3 regions of the Carboxylicivirga fragile genome follow, and region 3 is predicted to be linked to each of the others. Evidence: riboswitches for the same ligand, from Rfam matches in the RefSeq annotation. Region 3 holds a riboswitch; each other region holds the start of a gene.
The links. A riboswitch is a leader RNA that binds a small molecule or an ion and turns the genes downstream of it on or off. The one in region 3 is predicted to bind cobalamin.

Region 1: it holds a riboswitch for cobalamin, as region 3 does, so the genes downstream of both, cobT (nicotinate-nucleotide--dimethylbenzimidazole phosphoribosyltransferase) here and ACRD7B_RS11310 (FecCD family ABC transporter permease) in region 3, are expected to answer to the same signal.
Region 2: it holds a riboswitch for cobalamin, as region 3 does, so the genes downstream of both, ACRD7B_RS09465 (sirohydrochlorin cobaltochelatase) here and ACRD7B_RS11310 (FecCD family ABC transporter permease) in region 3, are expected to answer to the same signal.

The regions. Positions count from the first base shown of each region.
Region 1 is NZ_JBNGOY010000099.1:309-4,527, reverse strand. Features, by position in the region: gene cobC (alpha-ribazole phosphatase) at 194-772, opposite strand; gene ACRD7B_RS22525 (adenosylcobinamide-GDP ribazoletransferase) at 769-1,572, opposite strand; gene cobT (nicotinate-nucleotide--dimethylbenzimidazole phosphoribosyltransferase) at 1,630-2,667, opposite strand; cobalamin riboswitch at 2,759-2,952, opposite strand; gene ACRD7B_RS22515 (permease) at 2,982-4,219, opposite strand, start outside.
Region 2 is NZ_JBNGOY010000017.1:57,904-62,122, forward strand. Features, by position in the region: gene rpsA (30S ribosomal protein S1) at 1-1,241, shown strand, start outside; gene ACRD7B_RS09455 (STAS domain-containing protein) at 1,257-1,610, shown strand; gene ACRD7B_RS09460 (ribonuclease Z) at 1,617-2,534, shown strand; cobalamin riboswitch at 2,623-2,815, shown strand; gene ACRD7B_RS09465 (sirohydrochlorin cobaltochelatase) at 3,078-4,016, shown strand; gene ACRD7B_RS09470 (TonB-dependent receptor) at 4,094-4,219, shown strand, end outside.
Region 3 is NZ_JBNGOY010000022.1:38,196-42,414, forward strand. Features, by position in the region: gene ACRD7B_RS11300 (nuclear transport factor 2 family protein) at 1-494, opposite strand, end outside; gene ACRD7B_RS11305 (hypothetical protein) at 792-1,460, opposite strand; cobalamin riboswitch at 1,580-1,786, shown strand; gene ACRD7B_RS11310 (FecCD family ABC transporter permease) at 1,893-2,903, shown strand; gene ACRD7B_RS11315 (ABC transporter ATP-binding protein) at 2,896-3,684, shown strand; gene ACRD7B_RS11320 (ABC transporter substrate-binding protein) at 3,734-4,219, shown strand, end outside.

The DNA.
Region 1 (4,219 bases), on a different contig from region 3:
GTAAGCACAAAGGATGTTTCACAAAGTCTCACGAAGTTTTTCCTTAGCGTTACTTGGTGTTGTCCTTAGTGCGCCTTCGTGGTTAATATTTTACCACAAAGGGAACTAAGGTATTTCACAAAGTCTCACAAAGTTTTTCCTTAGTGTTCCTTAGCGTTCCTTCGTGAAGCCCTTTGGAACCTTCGTGGTTTTTTTATCCTTTTATAATTTCTACTTGGTGATAATCATCGTCATGGATGCTTATCTTTACAATAGCGCCATAATTTAAATGCAGATTAAATATATTGCTGGCTGGTATATTTAAGTATTTCATAAGAAAAGCACGAATAATACCCGAATGCGTTACAATGGCAATTTTTTTACTATTTCCATTTACCATTTGTTTCTCAAATTGCTCAACACGCTTTAGAAGTTGCTTAAACGATTCACCATTGGGTGGACTTTGTAATACGAAATTCTCAGCCCATACATCAATCTCATTTTTAGGAATAGCCTTCCAAAACATACCTTCCCAATCTCCAAAGTTTAATTCTTTCAAATTTTCATCAAGGTATACTTTCTGTGCATGAAAAAGATGTGTAGCCAATAATTTACATCTTTTTAAAGGACTGCTAAATATAATATCTGGACTGTATTTTGATGCAGTTAATATTTGATTTATATCATCCGCTTCACTATCAAAACAAGAATGACAATTTAAATCTATTTGGCCGTAGCATGTGCCTTCTTTCACATCTGGCGTTGTATGCCTAATCAATAGTAATTCTATCATTTGAATAATTGATTAAATGGGTTATTCGAGGCATCCATATGAATGATTGAAAGGATGGTTAAATAAACGACCAACTCTGTGACTTGCTGAATGGTTCCAAGACAATCGCCAGTATAGCCGCCAATCCATTTCTTAAAATAACGTTCCAATAAATATTTTGAAAGAATTAAAGGAATAATAACTAGCAGTATTCTTAAATCGTTGAATAAGAATAAAACTGGAAGCGAGATGAAAAAGGCGATTAAAATTTCCTTCGAATGAAGCGATTTAGTGATTGGTTTAGATTTGCTAGTTTCATCTTCACGCACATATGATAGGCTGTGCATTGTGCTAACCGCCATTAGGCGACTTAGTACATGCGCGGCAATTAATGCAATTACTATTTTGTTTGAAGGGATAGCATCTAAACTTGAAAATTTTGTGAATAACAATAGAATAATACCAACAGCTCCGTAGGCTCCAATTCTAGAGTCTTTCATTATAGTCAGTATCTTCTCTTTTGTCCAGCCACCTCCGAAGGCATCGCACACATCTGCAAAGCCATCTTCATGAAAGGCTCCCGTTAAAAGAATAGAGCTTGCCATCGATAATAATATGGAAACGGAGTGGGGTAGTAATTGGCTAAGCGTAATATAAATTAATCCACAAATTGCTCCAACTACATAACCAACGATTGGGAGATAGCGATTACATTTATTTAGGTTACTTTGCGAAAAAGCGATATTCTTAGGAATCGGAATTCGTGTAAAGAACCCAAAGGCAGTTAAGATGAGATTAAATTGATTCTTTAGTCTTTGCATTTGAAAATTGTAAAAAAGCCATTAGCTGACAGCTATCAGCCAATAGCTTATAATTTATTACTCAACATTACTTACTCCAGCGTCTTCAAAGCTAGACATTTCATTAATGAAATTCACGGCAGACTGCACCAATGGAAAAGCTATGGCTGACCCTGTTCCTTCTCCAAGTCGCATGCCCAACTGTAAGATGGCATCTGCCTTTAAATGTTGAAGCATCAATCTATGGCCTTGTTCTTCAGATTGATGTGCATACAAACAATAATCGGTTACATTGGGATTTATTGCATGGGCTGCCAGTAATGCGGAAGTTGCAATAAAACCATCTGATAAAATGATCATTTTCAATTCAGCAGCTTTTAAGATTGCTCCGCAGATAGTTGCAATTTCAAGACCTCCAAAAGTGGCAAGTATATCCATCGGTGAGCTCGTGTTTTGATGTAAAAGCAGTGCTTTTTCAATTACTTGTGCTTTATGGCTAATACCTTCCTTGTCTAATCCTGTTCCTGCACCTGAAGCTTCTGTTGCTGTGCAGTCTGTGTATTTACAAAGTAAGGCTGCCGCTGCGGTTGTGTTTCCAATTCCCATCTCGCCAAAACCAATAATGTTGCATCCTTCTGAATGAAGTTTATCAACAAGCTGCGCACCATTCTCCATAGCCTGTTTACACTCTTCAATGGTCATAGCTGGTTCAACGGCAAAATTACGCGTTCCCTTCCTTATTTTTAGATCAAGCAAATTGGTGTTGCTTTCAAAATCATAATTAACGCCTGTATCAGCCACTAAGAGTTGTATTCCATGTTGGCGGCTAAAAACGTTAATAGCAGCACCTCCACCTAAAAAGTTCATGACCATTTGAAACGTAACCTCTTGTGGGAAAGGGCTAATCTTTTCTTCAGTTACACCATGGTCACCAGCACATACCAGAATGCTTGGTTTAGATAATTCTGGCTTAAGTGTTTGTTGAATCTGACAGACTTTAAATGCAATTTTTTCCAGCGCGCCAAGGGCACCTAAAGGTTTTGTTTTTAAATCAATTTTCTTCTGAATAGACTCATTCAGCTGATTGCTTACTTGTTCAATTTTAAACTCCTGCATTTTCTAAATTTAAATAAGTTTTAAATCTTCAGGAGGGAGGATTATACAAATAGACACAGCTATGTAAGTGCTATTCTAGAATCACTTTACCCCGAAGTTGAATAAAAGGCAGGTCTTCCGGCTTACCCTGATGTTATTACCTTCCCATTATTATAACAGTGGTATTTAATAACATCACTTCACTAATGTGAAAGTGGGTTTACGGCTACGGGGATAGCTCTGGATTTCTCAATGAGGCACCAGATTCCCTTTTTAAGCGTTTGCACCTTTATGTTCCAAAAATAGAAATAATAATTGATAGCCAGATGGCAGAATTATTTATTCTCTTGGATAAACTCATAACCAAGTGACTCAATGGTGCTTTTAATTTGATCCAAGTCAAAGCTACTTGCCTCAATTACAAGCTGATTATTCTGAGGAGATGCGTTAACTTTACTGATTCCATTTAGTTTGATAAGGTTAGATTCAACGCTTGCTTTGCAATGGCTACAGGTCATTCCTTTTACTGTAAATGTTTTGCTTTGGATAGGTTTAGCCATAGCAAAGGATGTAAACTGAGGAGCGTTATTCAAAGGTTCATGTGCTTTATTTAGTACTGAGGAGTTTAGTTTTTGTGTTTTAATTTTTACTGACTTATTGTAGTTTGTTTTATTGATATACTGCCTTATATATCCATTAATAATTAAGCCAACAAGTATTATGGTAGACGCGATTTGTAGCCAGTTTGGTAATAGTTCGTGCGAGTGACTTAGATGTTCGGTGTGTTGGTTGATAAGGAACCATTCACGTGGAAGGAAGTGATTGATCAGAGTTCCAAAAAACAAGGCGCCAAGAATAATAGAGCCCAAGTAGGAGATTAAAGTACGATTGCCAAAAACTTTTTTTATCACAGTGATTGTGGCTGCATTGGTTGCTGGGCCAGCCATTAATAGTACTAATGCAGCTCCGGGGGAAAGTCCCTTGAGCATTAATACTGCGGCAATAGGTACAGAAGCAGTTGCACATAAATACAATGGTATGGAAGCCAATAATACCACTAACATGCTTATGGGTTCGTTATCGAGGTAATTCGTGAAAAAGTTTTCTGGAATTATCACAGCCATTAAAGTAGCAATCAGTATTCCAATTATTAACCATTTGGCAATATCCATCAAGAATTCATAAAAACCATAACGAAATATTCCAAACCAACCTTGATGAGTACCCATTTTATCATTCTCACAGGATTGTGGGCCATCATTGGTATTGACATCATCTTCTTTGGCTGTGGCATTTGTAGCGGCTCCACCTAATACTCCGGTTATTAAAGCCACTATTACACGTATAATTGCAAATGGTAAGCCGAGTAAAGAGTATGTTACCATAATGGAATCTACACCTGTTTGAGGCGTTGAAATTAAGAATGAAACACTAGAACCTTTAGAAGCCCCATTACGATAAAAGGAAATTCCGGTGGGAATAACACCGCAAGAGCAAAGTGGGAGAGGAATGCCTAGAATTGCCGTATTGATTACTGACATCCAATTACTTTTACCCATATAACGATCTATCC
Region 2 (4,219 bases), on a different contig from region 3:
TTGTATCTCATAAAGCTCTTATTGAAGCTGAACTTGAGCAGCAGAAGAAAGATATTATTTCTAAGCTTGAAAAAGGTCAGGTTCTTGAGGGAACAGTTAAAAATATTACATCATACGGTGTCTTCATTGACCTTGGTGGTGTTGATGGATTGATTCACATTACTGACCTTTCTTGGGGACGCGTTTCGCATCCAGAAGAAATCGTTCAGTTGGATCAGAAATTAAATGTAGTAATTCTTGACTTTGATGATGAGAAGAAGAGAATTGCACTTGGATTAAAACAATTAACAGCTCATCCTTGGGATTCGTTAGATACTGAGATGAAAGTTGGTGATGTTGTTAAAGGAAAAGTGGTTGTTATGGCTGACTACGGCGCGTTTGTTGAAATCGCTGCTGGTGTTGAAGGTCTTATCCACGTTTCTGAAATGTCATGGTCACAACACTTACGTAGCGCTCAAGATTTCTTGAAAGTAGGCGACGAGGTAGAGGCTATGGTATTAACATTGGATCGCGACGAGCGTAAGATGTCTCTTGGTATTAAGCAATTAAAAGCTGATCCATGGGAGAAAATCGAAGAGAAATATGCTGTTGGAAGCAAGCACAGTGCAACCGTGCGTAACTTCACTAACTTCGGTGTATTTGTTGAGATTGAAGAAGGTATTGACGGATTAATCCACATCTCTGATCTTTCTTGGACTAAGAAAATCAAGCACCCAGCTGAATTTACTGCTATTGCAGAGCAAGTTGAAGTGGTTGTACTTGAAATCGACAAAGAAAACCGTCGTTTAAGCTTAGGTCACAAGCAATTGGAAGAGAATCCATGGGATGTATTCGAAACTATCTTTACAGTTGATTCAGTTCACGAAGGTACTATCGTTGACATCTTCGACAAAGGTGCTGTAATTGCATTGCAGTATGGTGTTGAAGGATTTGCTACTCCTCGTCATTTAGTGAAAGAAGATGGATCAGCTTCTAAAGTTGACGAAAAGCTTGATTTCAAAGTGATTGAGTTCAATAAAGCAGCTAAGCGTATCATTCTTTCTCACTCTCGTGTATTCGAAGATGGTAAGAAGGGTGAAGAGGTAGCAGCTAAGAAAGCTCAAGCCAAAACAACGAAAAAAGGCGTGAAGAAGTTGAATGATAACTTAGAAAAAACTACTTTAGGAGATATTTCTGATTTAGCTGCACTGAAAGATCAGTTAGAAGCTAGCGAGAAATCACCAAAAGAAGATAAAAAATAAGTTAAAATAATAGGAATGGACTTCAAGATTGATAAGTTAGATGAATTTACTGTAGTTCAGGTGCTGAAAGAAAAGTTGGATACACATGTGGCTCCAACTTTAAAATCAGAACTGGTACTCTTATCTGGTAATGGTGAAAAGAATATTTTACTTGATCTGGGTAAATGTAATTATTGTGATTCATCGGGTTTAAGTGCAATTCTTGTTGCCAACCGATTGTGTAAAAATGCCGATGGTGCATTTGTGTTAGCAGGCCTTCAGCCAGCCGTAGAACGTTTGATCTCGGTTTCGCAGCTCGATTCTGTTTTAAACATTGCACCTGCACTTGATGATGGTATTGAAATGATTCGTAAAGCAATTGAATCGTAGATATTGATGAATAACTTTTCGGTAACCATACTCGGAAGTAATTCAGCATTACCAACATCAGATAGATATCCAAGCGCTCAGATACTTAATGTGTCTGAGCGCTTTTTTTTGATTGATTGTGGTGAAGGAACGCAGATGCAATTGCGAAGGAATAAAGTAAACTTCTCCAAGATTCACCATATTTTCTTATCTCATCTTCATGGAGATCATGTATTTGGTTTAATGGGATTGATCTCTACTTTTGGATTACTGGGCCGTACTGCTAAATTACACATCCATGCACATTCCGATTTAAAGGGCATCTTACAACCGCAGCTCGATTATTTTTGTGCTGATTTGCCGTATGTTATCGAATTCAGTGATTTGACATATGATGAGAAGGTGCTCATCTATGAAGATAAAAAAGTAAAGGTTGAATCTTTTCCTTTATCGCATCGCATACCAACCTGTGGCTTTAAGTTTACCGAACAGCCTAAAGAAGCTAACATACGTAAGCCAGCTATTTTTAAGTACGATCTTCAGGTTCGAGAAATAGTAGCCATAAAAAATGGTGAACCTTTTACTGATGATCAGGGTAGAGTGGTGCCTGAAGAAGAACTCATTATTCCTGCTCCCAAACCACGAAGTTATGCGTATTGTTCTGATACAAAGTATTATCGGAAGTTAATTTCTCACATTCAAGGGGTTGATTTACTCTACCACGAAGCCACTTTTATGCACGATTTGAAAGCGCTCGCTAAGTCATCGATGCATACCACCGCCAAACAAGCTGCTACCATTGCGCGAGATGCGGGAGTTAAGCAATTACTGCTAGGTCATTTCTCAAGCCGTTATCGCGATCTACAGCCACTACTTAAGGAGGCTAAGGGCGTATTCGAGAACAGTTTACTGGTTAAGGATAATGCTGTTTTTGAAGTTTATTAAATAAGCACAACCTAGAGTTATATATCTGATTATTTAGTGTGGATTTAATTAAAATTACACTTTTGTTTATATAATTAAATAATTAATTATACATTCGCGGCAGTTTTGTGTTTGACGAGTATCGCACTTGTCAATAAAGGGAATTCGGTGCAAATCCGAAACTGTACCCGCAGCTGTAAGCTCCACAAAAATGTTTAATACTACAAACCACTGTTATTTATAACGGGAAGGTGCATTAAACAGGAGTAAGTCAGAAGACCTGCAAAACGAAAACTATTGTGGCGTAAACAATTTCGGGTTAAGATTTTACAACACGCAGTATTTTATTTGAATACATATTTTAATGACACGGTTTTGTATTGTTGCAGTATTGCAATGGTGTGTTTCTGTTCGCATTTTGCAGCTAAATATATTTGCTGTAAAAAGTAGATTGGAATGCACCTTATCAATTGTAAGAAAGGCCTTTGTACCTCCCGGTATAAAAATGCCCAAGTCCTCGTATTTCTCAAATCACATTTTTAATCTATCCCAAATTATTTTAAGATGAATTTATTTAAGCAAGCACTACTATTCATAAGTATAAGTTCATTATTCTGTACTTCCTGTTCTTTCTCAGAAAAAGAAAAGAAACAAGTACAAACAAAAGAAGCCATTGTACTTGCCACCTTTGGCTCCTCGTACGAAAATCCGCAAGCAACATTTAAGACTATTAATAAATGTGCTCATGAGCATTTCCCAAATCAAGAAATTCGCTGGGCTTACACATCCAATTTCATCATAAAAAAGTTGCGCGAAGGAAGGGGACAGGGCAGCTTGAATGGTAAAGAGATTCGTATTTACACACCAGCTGAAACTTTGGAGCAATTGATAAAAGAGGGCTATCGAAAAATTTATGTGCAGTCACTTCACATCATTCCAGGTGAGGAGTATGATGAGTTGTTGGAGGCCACTAAATTAGTTGAAAATAGATATCAAGATGTTGATATTGTGATAGGAACACCTTTGTTGACTTCTGAAAAGGATATTAAGGAAGTGGCACATGTACTGGCTAATAAATTTAGTGAAGAAATTAAACAAGGTCCTGTACTATTTATGGGCCACGGTACGCCTCATGAAGCAGACGCCAAATATACCAAGCTACATGACGAGCTACAGAAAATCAATAGCGACTTTTATGTAGGTACTGTTGAAGGCATTGGATTTGAAGATGGCTCATTAGCCATAGGAAGTATTATTTCAAGATTAGATCAATGTACTACTAAAGCCACAACGCTTTGTATTACTCCATTGATGTCGGTAGCAGGCGATCATGCCTGTAACGATTTAAACGCTGATACTGGCGAAACCGATCCTGCCGAACAAAGCTGGAGAGAGCAACTGGAGGCTAAAGGTTATACCGTAAATGCCAATATGAATGGTTTGGGTGATTATTCCGAAATCAATGCCATTTGGATGAGTCATCTTGAAGAGGTAAGAAAGTAACAATTGGATTAGTAAAAAAGCAATAAGAGGTATTTACATTATTTAAATGTAGTTGCCATTTTAAAGATATTTGTATTATGCAGAAGTTTTGCATGTCTATTTTGGCGATGTTAATTGTTTGGACAGCATCGGCACAACAAGAGGTTATTATTTCAGGTAAAGTACTTGATGAAAACAATCAAGCTTTAATAGGAGCCAACGTT
Region 3 (4,219 bases):
TCTGGACTAGCAATTGTAGCCATTATATCGCCTTCTGAATAATAGTCGCGTTGGTAGTATACGTTTATTGAGTATGGTTCAAATTTAAAAATAGAGATGCCCTTGGCCTCGTAATAAATGCCGTTAAACGTACCTTTCATAACCCATGTGGCTGAATAGACATCGTCAATAAGGGTTTCTTCTTCCACTATTGTTTCAAGATCAGGAGATGAATTTTCGATAAGTTGATAAAGGAAACCTGTCATGTGCTCCTTTCCATAGATATCAACAACGGGATCGTGATATTCAATATCGTCTGTGTAGTATGGAAGGATTTCATCTATTCCACCTCCTGTCACTTCCAATAAGGCACGCCCCACTTTTATTCGCTCTTTTTTGAGTTTATCTTTCAGAGCTTTTGAGCCACCTCTTTTATCTAGGTATTCACACGATTGGGCTGCCAGAATAATTATCATTCCAGCAAGCATTGCTAATGCTTTGATATTTTTTCTCATATGCTTAAACTTTAAATGAATAACAAATGATAAAATTGAAGATTAATGCTTTTTGTAATTTAATCTAATTATAATCAAATGTAAAGTCTTGGCATATTAAGAATAACGCTTAATATTTTTCTGGGTAGAAATCATGCATATCATTATCGATACACATAAGGTGTTTACCAGCTAGCTTAACATTACTAATTAACAACTTGATAAAAGTATGGTCAGCGCCCTTTATATATACTTCGTATGTAGATATTATTGCTATAAAGAAAATCAAAATCCAGGATTGTGTCATGCATTGAACCCTTACACCAAAGCACCAAGTGTTTCCGGATCGTCACTCAGATACACTTGCTGATCGTCGCGCGAACTCATGTAAAGAACACGGCCATAATAATCGGGTAAATCAAGTTGACTCGCATCCGTCCATTTACCGGTACCTAATACAGCTATCTTCTCTCCTTTTTCAAGTATGCCCTCCCTGTAGCGAATGGTTTTGTTTAAGCCCAAAAAGTTTTCACTTTCCAAACCATGTCTGTTCAGGTAGGCCTCTAATTTTTCACTTGCATCATTTAAAAAACCGGAACGGTACTTGCGATCTTCCACTACATGGCTTTTCACTTTTGTACTGTGAACAAAAGCTGCTTCGTTTCCTTCGCGAATGACAAATTTGTTGGCCACCACCTCATCAACAATGGTTTTCCAATGCGAACTCTTGCCCGACGACACTTGCTGCTCAACACGAATATGATAATACGCACATTCTCTACCCGACAAGGGCGCTTTAAGTGCTTCTTCAACAAACTCAACCTTACCAACTAACTTGGCAAGTTCTCCATCTTTAAATGATGAAATACGCTTAAGTGGTGCTTTCTTTAATTTTCTTTTTATTATGGCTTTCTTATTATAAAAAACAGAGACCAAAACAATCAGCACAAATACAGCAACAAATATTACGGGGATAAATTCTTTCATTTCAAATGTTGGTTGTTTAAAAGTTAATTGAGAATGAAAATATAAAACATTAATCAATAGGCAAAAAAAATAGGATACTACTCTCCTGTGGTGTCCTTCGTGATGTAAGTTTTTTTAATAACTTTGCAAGCGATTACGGTAAACCTGATGCATCATATCAGGTTGCAAGGGAATCAGGTGAAAGTCCTGAACAGTACCCGCTGCTGTGTACCCGGTTCGATGTTATTATCGAATCATTTCAGAAAAGCACCACTGTTCGCTCAAGGCGAATGGGAAGGTTCTGGAGAAGGGAAAGTCAGAAGACCTGCCATAGTCAACAGTAATGTAGCTTTCGGGAGTAAAAGCAAAAGACAGACAAGCCATTTCACATATCTTATCTCTCTTCTTTCTCCCCTCCATTAGCTACCTTAATTATTAAATATGAAAGCTTGAATGATAAGCGCGGCTAAATATAAATGGATTGTAATAGCAACACTTGTGGCGTTGGTACTACTATCTTGCATTGCCTTGCTTTTGGGGCCTACTAATCTTGACTTTGCGGCTCTGTATGATAGTCTATCAGGAGATTCTGCCAACAGTCAAAGCAATGGTATTTGGCAGGTGATTACACAGATTCGCTTGCCACGTGTTGTTATGGCCATTCTTGCAGGCACAGCCTTATCGGCCTCGGGAAGTGCGTTTCAATCCATATTCCGAAACCCTATGTCCGACCCTTATGTACTGGGTATTTCATCAGGCGCTTCAGTCGGTGCCACCATAGCCATCGTACTTGGGATTCAGGGAGGATTATTGGGCATTCCTATCTTCGCATTTTTAGGCGCTTGTTCAGCTTTGATTGTGGTGTACTGGTTAGCTTTTAGCTTGAAACAATCTGAGCAAAATACGCTTCTATTGGCAGGTATTGCCATGAGTTTAATGTTGGGAGCCATCGTTTCCCTCTTATTGGTTATTCATCGCGACCAAATGGAGAGTATTATCTTCTGGACACTTGGTGGCTTTAATGCCATTAGTTGGCAGCAGATATGGATTGTAACTCCCGTTGTTATTTTCTCACTAATCATGCTCTTCAAATACGCCAAAGATCTTAATCTGCTGGCCATGGGTAACGAAACAGCCCATTCGCTCGGTATCAATGTAAAAAAGAAAGTGGCGGTAATTCTATTAATATCTGCACTTTCGGTATCCATAGTGGTGGCCTATAGCGGTGTTATCGGCTTTGTTGGTTTAATTGTGCCGCACATGGTACGCTTCACCGTTGGTGCCGATAATCGAAAACTTCTACCATTGGCTGCTTTATGGGGTGGAATCTTTCTTATTATAGCCGACACGCTTGCCCGAACAGTTGTGCAGCCAGGCGAATTACCCGTAGGTAGCATCACCGCTTTGTTTGGAGCTCCCTATTTCTTTTTCATTTTAATCAAAAGAAGCAAGAGCCATGTTTAAAGTGAAAACAGAATTATTAGAACGAGATATCGTCATGGCCTTTGAGGACTTGAGCTTTAAAGCAGGCTCTAAGGCCATCTTAAATACCGTTTCGCATGAATTAAAAAAAGGCCGCTTCTATAGCATTGCCGGCTGCAATGGCTCAGGCAAAACAACTTTGTTGCAAACCTTACTTCAGATTAAAAAGGCAAGTTCTGGTCATATTCATGTGCCAGATTACTATCCCAACAAAGCTCATTATTTAAGTTATGTACCTCAAAACACACAACTCGAATTCGATTTCTCTGTTGAGGAAGCTGTTATGATGGGACGATACCCTTATTATTCAGGCATTACAGGTCCGAACAGCGAAGACAAACAAAAAGTATTGGACGCTATGGAAATGACTGACATGATAAACTTCCGAAAGCGCTCAGTAACCACATTAAGCGGTGGCGAGAAACAAAGAACCATCATAGCCCGGGCACTGGCACAGGATACGCCAGTCATGTTCTTAGACGAACCTGTTTCGCAGTTGGATGTCTTTCACCAAATTGAAGTACTTAAATTATTGCGGCAAATTGCCGATCAGGAAAATAAAACCATAATAACCGTGCTTCACGACCTCAATCAGGTAGCCGAATTCACCGATGAAGTAATGGTGATGGATAAAGGTCGCATTGTTGCCTATGGCGAACCTATTGAAGTGCTAAACCCCGAATTGCTGAAATCGGTTTTTAAAGTAGACTCGGAATGGATCTGCGCCAAGGACACAAAACCACACCTCATATTTCACTACTAAAATAAGGCTCTAAAAATTAAATACGAGTGAGCATTAACACTGATATACCATGAAACTACAACACCTACTTATACTGATATTATCCGTTTTTACACTTGCCTGTTCGAACACAAAAAACAAGGAACAGAAAAGCATTCAATTTACCGATTCAAGAGGTAATAAATTAAAGCTCAAATCAGTTCCTCAACGCATTATATCATGTTCACCAGCCATTACAGAAGTAATGTTTGCTTTAAATGAACAGCACAAATTAGTGGGACGAACCAATTTCTGCAATTACCCCCAAGAAGCACTCGATATAAAAGCCATTGGTGGTTTAATGGACCCATCTCTGGAAATTATGCTGCAACTAAAGCCCGATCTGGTTATGGCTTCGACTCACTTCAAAAAAGAAGCCGCTAATCGCATCGAAGAACTAGGAATGCCATTTGCCTGGTTAATGAGTCAGGAATCGGTTGCCGGGGCAGGTGATTTGATTATTAACATTGGCACCTTAATTGGTGAAAAAGAAAAAGCAGATTCACTCTGGAACTTG